2 regions of the Micromonospora sp. NPDC047527 genome follow, and region 2 is predicted to be linked to the other one. Evidence: riboswitches for the same ligand, from Rfam matches in the RefSeq annotation. Region 2 holds a riboswitch; the other holds the start of a gene.
What was found. A riboswitch is a leader RNA that binds a small molecule or an ion and turns the genes downstream of it on or off. The one in region 2 is predicted to bind cyclic di-AMP.

Region 1 (3,399 bases), on a different contig from region 2:
CGGTTGCCCCGCGCCGACGACCCGGCCAGCGCGGGTCCTCGCGACCCACCCGGGCGCTGACCCTCGGGACGCCCGTCCCGAGCCCTGCGGGACGCCCGTCCCGCCACCGCACCTGTCGACACACCGCTCCGCACCCCGCCGACCCGTGGCCCGCCCTGGCCCGGACGGTCGTGCGGCTTCCCATCGCAACGCTCTCTTGCCGAGGTGCCGACCATGGAGACCGTCGTCTTCTACCAGTTCCTGACCGAGGTGCCGCAGGCCGTCGCCATCTGGTCGGCCCTGCTCCTGCTGGCGCTGACCGTGCTCGCCGTCCTGGTCGCCCGTCCCGAGCGGGACACCCCGGCGGTCGACCCGGCGCCCACCGCCCGGGAGTTGGCCGCCGCCGAGGCCGCCGACCTGCGCCGGTACGCCGAGGAGGTGGCCGTCGCCGCGGCCGGCGCGGCGCAGACCGCCCGCCGTCGGCGCGCCGACTGGCTGACCGCTCAGGAGCAGGTGGAGCAGGCCTGGATCAGGTACGACGAGGCGGACGCCGCCGCCCGTCGGTTCGCGGGCGCCGGGGCGCTGCCCACCCCGCGTACGCCCCGCACGCCCACCGAGTACGCGGCCCGGGAGCGCTACCTGCACCAGGCGGCGATGGCGGCGCACTGGCGGGGAGACCTGGCCATGCGGCAGCTCAGCGACGTGTTCGGCCACCGGCACGGTTGGGATCCGCGCCGGCACCCGGTGGAGCAGGAGGCGCTGCTCCACCGGGCGATCCGCAACGCGAGGCGGGCCGACTACGAGGTCGCCGCCGCGCGGGAACGGTTGGCGTGGCGCGACGCCGAGTTGGCCGCGTCCTCGGCGCGTGCCCTGGCCGACGAGGCGTACGCGGCGGCGGCTCGGCTGCGGCCGACCCGGGCGATGCCCCGCCGAACCGTGCGGGTGGCGGCCCTTCCGGCTGCTGCGGCGCGCTGGCGTCCGGCCCGGGTGGGCTGAACGCCCCGAATATTCGGTGAGCCCGGTCACACCTTCCGGAAACCGGGCGGCTGACGCGTTCGGCCGGATTGTTCGCGCGGATGTGTCGGCATTGTCGACGACCTGTCCGCTTGTCGACCTGAGGTGCCGCCGTAACCGCTCGTCCTATCGAGTCACGTCAGTGGCAATACGCCCAGAAATTGTCGCGCCGCCTGAGGTTTACGCAGCTGAACCAGGCTTGGCAGGGTTCAGGCCGGCCAGTAGTGTCGTCCCGTCCGGTGCGGTAATCGATCGCAAGTGGCGACGCCGCGCTGACCCGCTCAATCGTGATCAACGAACCGGGGACCCACCAGTAAGTCCGGGGTGAATCCGCGAGCCACGGCCCGCGGTAGGGCGATCTTCCCGCCCGAATCCGTCAGCTAACCCGGTAGGCGGTGTCGGAAGGAGTTCCATCCTCATGCAGCACCCCTGCACCCCTCGGCCATTCCTCCGCCTTCACGGCGTAGCGGTACCCGCGCTTGTCCGTCTCGTGACGGTGAGCTGACCCCCCGGGTCACCGCCTTTCCCGCCCGGCCGCGCCGGGCGTTCCCCTGAGCGGTTCACCATCCGCGGACCACGGTCCGCGCGCTGGCGCCTGCCCGAATATCGGGCTGCCCCGGTGTGCCGCTCTCCCCCCGAACCGTGGAGGAACCGTGAAGCACACCCTGCAGCGTCAGCTGCGTCGTCTCGCCACCGAACGTCCGTACCAGATCGCCGCCGCCTCCGTCGCGGCCCTCGCCATCGCGACCACCACCGGCACCCTGGTTGCCGGCGGCGATGACGCCCCGGCCAGCCAGCACACCGCGACAACGGTCGCCGAGATGCGCAGCGACACCGCCGCCTCCCGCAGCGAGGCCCGCGTCCCGTCCCCCTCGGCCAGCACCGCCCCGAGCACTGCCGCCCCGTCCGCCAGCGCCGCGTCGCCCGCCGCCAAGGCCAGCAGCGACCCGGACGTGACCGCCAAGAAGGCGGCACCGAAGCCACCCGCCACCAAGGTGCTCGACTACGACTACCAGGTGCAGAACACGTACTACAACTGCGGCCCTGCGGCCACCCGCAACGCCCTCAGCGCCGCCGGCATCAACCGCACCCAGAATCAGCTGGGCGCCGAGCTGGGCACCACCGAGATGGGCACCAACTCGGCCCTGGACACCACCCGGGTGCTCAACGCCGAGGTCAAGGGCTCTCCGTACCAGACCCGGATGTTCGCCGGCTCGCCCAGCCCGGCCCAGATGGACCGCCTCCAGGCTGATGTCGTCACCGCGATCACCGACGGTCGCGGCGTGGTGGCCAACGTGGCCGGGGACGCCGTCGACACCAACGGCGGCTGGCACTCCTACGGCGGCGGGCACTACGTCGCGGTGGTGGGCTACAAGGACGACGGCCGTACCGTGCGGATCGCCGACTCGGCCGACGCGGCAAACGCCGAGTACTGGATGACCACGATCGACCTGGCCAACTGGATCGCCACCCGGGGCTACTCCGCCTGACCCAGGTGGAGTCCGAAGACGCCGCGGGCGCCGACCCCCACGAGGGGCCGGCGCCCGCGGCGTCTTCGTCGATGCCGGGGCGACGGCTCTCGTCGCGGGCTGCGAACCGTGGGAGACTGCGGCCGTGGTGGATGAATCGGGTGGTCACGCCGACCGTAGGCCGGTCCTGCTTCTGCTGCACGGCATGGGGGCGACAGGTGACGTCTGGCTGCCCTGGGCGCCACTGTTGGAGCAGCACTGGCCCGGGCGGTGGCTGGCACCCGACCTCGCCGGCCACGGCTGGTCGGCCCCGCTGCCGTCGTACTCCTTCAGCGGTTTCGCCCAGCGGGTCGCCCAGGCTCTGGCGCCCGGTGACCGCATCGTGGTGCTCGGGCACTCGCTGGGTGGGGTGGTCGGCCTGGCGCTGGCCGCCCGCGCGGCCGGGACGCCGGTGGACGCCGTGGTCGGGTTGGGCATCAAGGCCGTCTGGTCACCGGACGAGCTGACCCGCGCCGTCGACCTCGCCGCCCGCCCGGTCAGCTGGTTCGCCAGCCGCGCCGAGGCGGCCCGCCGCTACCTGCGGGTCGCCGGCCTGGCCGGCCTGGTCCCACCGGACGATCCGATGGTGGACGCCGGCCTGCGCCAGGTCGACGGTCGGTGGCGCCTCGCGATGGACACGAGCGCGTTCGCCGTCGGCGAGCCCGATCTCGCCGCGCTGCTGGCGGCGACCGACGTGCCGGTGGTGCTGGCGCGCGGCGAGCACGACCCGATGGTCACCGACGCGCAGCTCAAGGAGTACGGCGTGCCGGTCGCCACGCTGCCCGGGCTCGGGCACAACGCGCACGTGGAGGACCCGGCGGCCGTGCTGGCGCTGCTGGACGCGTATCGCTGAGCGGTGGGTCAGGTCAGGGGAGTGAGCTGCGCCGGCCGTTCGGTC
Region 2 (3,399 bases):
TTGGAGACCGCGGTCGTGGAGGCGGCCGCCGGCCTGCTGGCCGAGGTGGACGGCACGGTGGGGGTGATCACGCCGGTCCCCCGCCGGGACGAGGTCGCCGGTTGGCTCGGCGCGCTCGGCGCGTCGCGGTTGCAGGTGGTGACCAGCCTGGAGGCCAAGGGCATGGAGTACGACGGCGTGGTGCTTGTCGCACCGAGCGAGATCCGGGCGGATCCGGGGGCGGGCGTACGCACGCTCTACGTCGCGCTGTCCCGTGCCACCCAGCGGCTCACCACCATCGACCCGATCGGCTGAATCCGAATCGGCGCGGCCCGGAGTCGGCACTGGCGGACAGTTGCATACATAGCGATGTGAGCATACATTTGACCCGGTCCCGGACGGCAACGGAGGGTGGGTGTCGTGGGTGCAGGTCATGACCACCACCACGCCTCGGTCGCCAATGCCGCGCACCAGCACCGGGGCCGACTCTGGGCGGCATTCGGGCTGCTCGCCACCCTGATGGTGGTCGAGGCGGTGGCCGCCCTGCACACCGGCTCGCTGGCCCTGCTCTCCGACGCCGGGCACATGTTCACCGACGTGCTCGGCATCGGGATGGCGCTCGCCGCGATCACCGCCACCCAACGGGCCACCGGCGACCCGCAGCGCACCTTCGGGCTCTACCGCCTCGAGGTGCTCGCCGCCCTGGCCAACGCCGTCCTGCTCTCCGGCGTGGCGATCTACGTGGTGGTCGAGGCGATCCGCCGGTTCGGCGACCCGCACGAGGTGGTGGCCGGCCCGATGCTCGCGGTGGCCGTCCTCGGCCTGCTCGCGAACGTGGTCGCGTTCGCCCTGCTCCGCACCGGGGCCCGGGAGAGCATCAACCTCCAGGGCGCCTACCTGGAGGTGCTCGGCGACCTGCTCGGCTCGGTCGGCGTGATCGGGGCGGCACTGCTCATCACGGTCACCGACTGGTGGTGGGCCGACCCACTGGTGGCGGTCGCCATCGGCGTGTTCATCCTGCCGCGCACCTGGCGGCTCGGCCGCGCCGCAGTCCGCATCCTGGTGCAGGCCGCCCCGGAACACCTCCAGGTCACCGCCGTACACGACCGGCTGGCCGCCGTGCCCGGCGTCGTCGAGGTGCACGACCTGCACGTCTGGACGCTCACCTCGGGCATGGAGGTAGCCTCCGCACACCTGACCATGGCCCCCGGCGCGGAGGTCGGCGCCGTGCTCACCGCCGCGCGTGCCGCCCTCCAGGAAGACTTCCGGATCGAGCACGCCACGCTCCAGATCGAGCCCGGGGCCGCACCCGGTGCCTGCGGTGCCGTCACCTGGTGACAATTTGCCGAGATTTCATCGCATTAGTCGACATTCACGGTGACGACGTACGCACCGTCCGTCACATTCGCTGCACCTGCCCCAGCGGCACCGGTAGGCTCTGTCTCGGCCACCACCCGGCGGCGCCCTCCCGGCGCCGGTGGGGGCCGCCGCCTAATCGCCCGAGAGGGCGAACCGGGGAACCACGTTCCTGGGGTGCATCCGCGTCAGCGGTAGGGATCTTCCGTCCCGAACCCGTCAGCTAACCCGGTCGGCGGCTAACGGAAGGACACGAATAGTGGCACCAGCACGACCCCCCGCCGCCCGACTGGCGGCGCTGATCGTCATGATGTTCACCCTCGGCGTCGCGATCCCGGCCGGCGCAGCCTCGGCCGCTCCCCCGGCCGCCCAGCGGGCCGCCGCGGCACCCAGCGACGACGAAGAGGGTGGCACCCCGGCCCTGCGGGCCCAGCTCGAAGCGGCCAGCAAGGGCTACCTCGACGCGAAGCGCGCCCTGGACACCTCCGTACAACGGCAGCAGCAACTCGCCACCAAACTGAAGACCACCGAAGCCGAGATGAACGAGCGCAACGGCAAGGTCGGTCAGATCGCCGGCGTCGCGTACCGCACCGGCCGGCTCAGCACCGTCTCGGCGCTGCTCAGCACCAACACCCCCGAAGGCTTCATGGATCGGGCCGCCGCGCTGGACGTGGTCGCCGCCAACGAGGACCGGGCACTGCGCGACCTCCTCGCCACCAAGGACGAGGCCAACCGCACCCGCGTCGCCCTCGACGGCGAGATCCGCGAGCAGCGCAAGCAGGTCGAGGTGATGGCCAAGCGCAAGGAACAGGCCGAGCGAGCCCTGACCGTGGCCACCACCAAGCCGCAGACCACCACCGCCGACACCAACTCCAACCGGGGCACCTCCAGCGCCAACGCCAAGGCCGCGCCGCGCAACTCCGACGGCTCCTGGCCGTCCGAGTCGTGCAGCGTCAACGACCCCACCCCGGCCAACGGCTGCATCACCCCCCGCACCCTGCACGCCCTCAACCAGGCCAAAGCCGCCGGCTTCACCCGGTACGTCTCCTGCCACCGCTCCGGCGGCTCCGGCGAGCACCCCAAGGGCCGGGCCTGCGACTTCGCCGCGCAGAAGAACGGCTTCGGCGGAGACGCCACCGGCGGCGACAAGACGTACGGCAACAACCTGGCCGCGTACTTCATCCGCAACGCCGACCGGCTCGCCGTGCTGTACGTGATCTGGTACAGGCAGATCTGGCTACCCAGCAGCGGGTGGAAGTCCTACAGCGGAGCGGGCGGCGACCCGTCCAGCGATCACACCAACCACGTGCACCTGTCCGTGTACTGACCCCGACCCGGCCGGCGCCTCTCCGATGTGGGGCGCCGGCCGTCGGCCCTCAGGCCGCTGAGCAGGCTGGTCTGGCACCTGCCGCACCCCGATTGCCCGGCAACGCCAGCCATGATCGCGCTGCAACCAGGATGTAGTGGCCTCGCAAGCGGCCGGAGGCCACTACATCCTGGATCGAGCACGATCATGGCGAGGTCGCCGCGCGCCGGGCGCGGCTCGCGGCGGGACGGGGCGCGGCGCGCGAGGGCAGGGCGGCTCGCGGCGTGGCGGGGCGGCGTGGGCGCGGGTGTGGTCAGGCGGGATTTGGGGGGTTGTCGGTGCGGTCGAGGGCCGCGCCGAGTCGGGTCGCCAGGGCCAGGTGGGCGGCTCTGGCCTGGCGAAACGCGTACCGGAAAAGGGGCGCTGGCGCCCGCAGGGTGATCTCGACGTCGATCCGGACCAGGCCGTCCGGCTCGGTGCGTAGCCGGGTGTGGTTGCGCACCGTGGTGGCCGGCCACTGGCGGGCCACCGTGACGATCTCGTCGTCCTCGCAGACGAGCACGTCCGCCTGGTAGGTGGTTTTGAAGCGCAGCGGGCCGGCGGCCAGCCGGTCGTTGATCGTGTAGCTGGCCCGGGCGCCAGGCCGGGGCGGGACCCGGCGAACCCGGATGATCAGCGGATGCAGCTCGCCCTGGCGGGTCAGGTCGCTCAGCAACGCCGCCGCGTCGGCGAGGGAGCAGCGGGCCTGGACGGTGTAG

Region 1: another riboswitch for cyclic di-AMP. It lies ahead of ABZ808_RS15090 (C39 family peptidase); the one in region 2 lies ahead of ABZ808_RS27270 (hypothetical protein).

What each region holds. Positions count from the first base shown of each region.
Region 1 covers NZ_JBEYTK010000003.1:451,749-455,147, forward strand. The annotation lists gene ABZ808_RS15080 (hypothetical protein) at 1-60, shown strand, start outside; gene ABZ808_RS15085 (hypothetical protein) at 214-975, shown strand; cyclic di-AMP (ydaO/yuaA leader) riboswitch at 1,262-1,403, shown strand; gene ABZ808_RS15090 (C39 family peptidase) at 1,647-2,483, shown strand; gene ABZ808_RS15095 (alpha/beta hydrolase) at 2,608-3,354, shown strand; gene ABZ808_RS15100 (CDP-glycerol glycerophosphotransferase family protein) at 3,363-3,399, opposite strand, start outside.
Region 2 covers NZ_JBEYTK010000009.1:100,213-103,611, reverse strand. The annotation lists gene ABZ808_RS27280 (AAA family ATPase) at 1-294, shown strand, start outside; gene ABZ808_RS27275 (cation diffusion facilitator family transporter) at 400-1,317, shown strand; cyclic di-AMP (ydaO/yuaA leader) riboswitch at 1,458-1,589, shown strand; gene ABZ808_RS27270 (hypothetical protein) at 1,643-2,662, shown strand; gene ABZ808_RS27265 (SRPBCC family protein) at 2,955-3,399, opposite strand, start outside.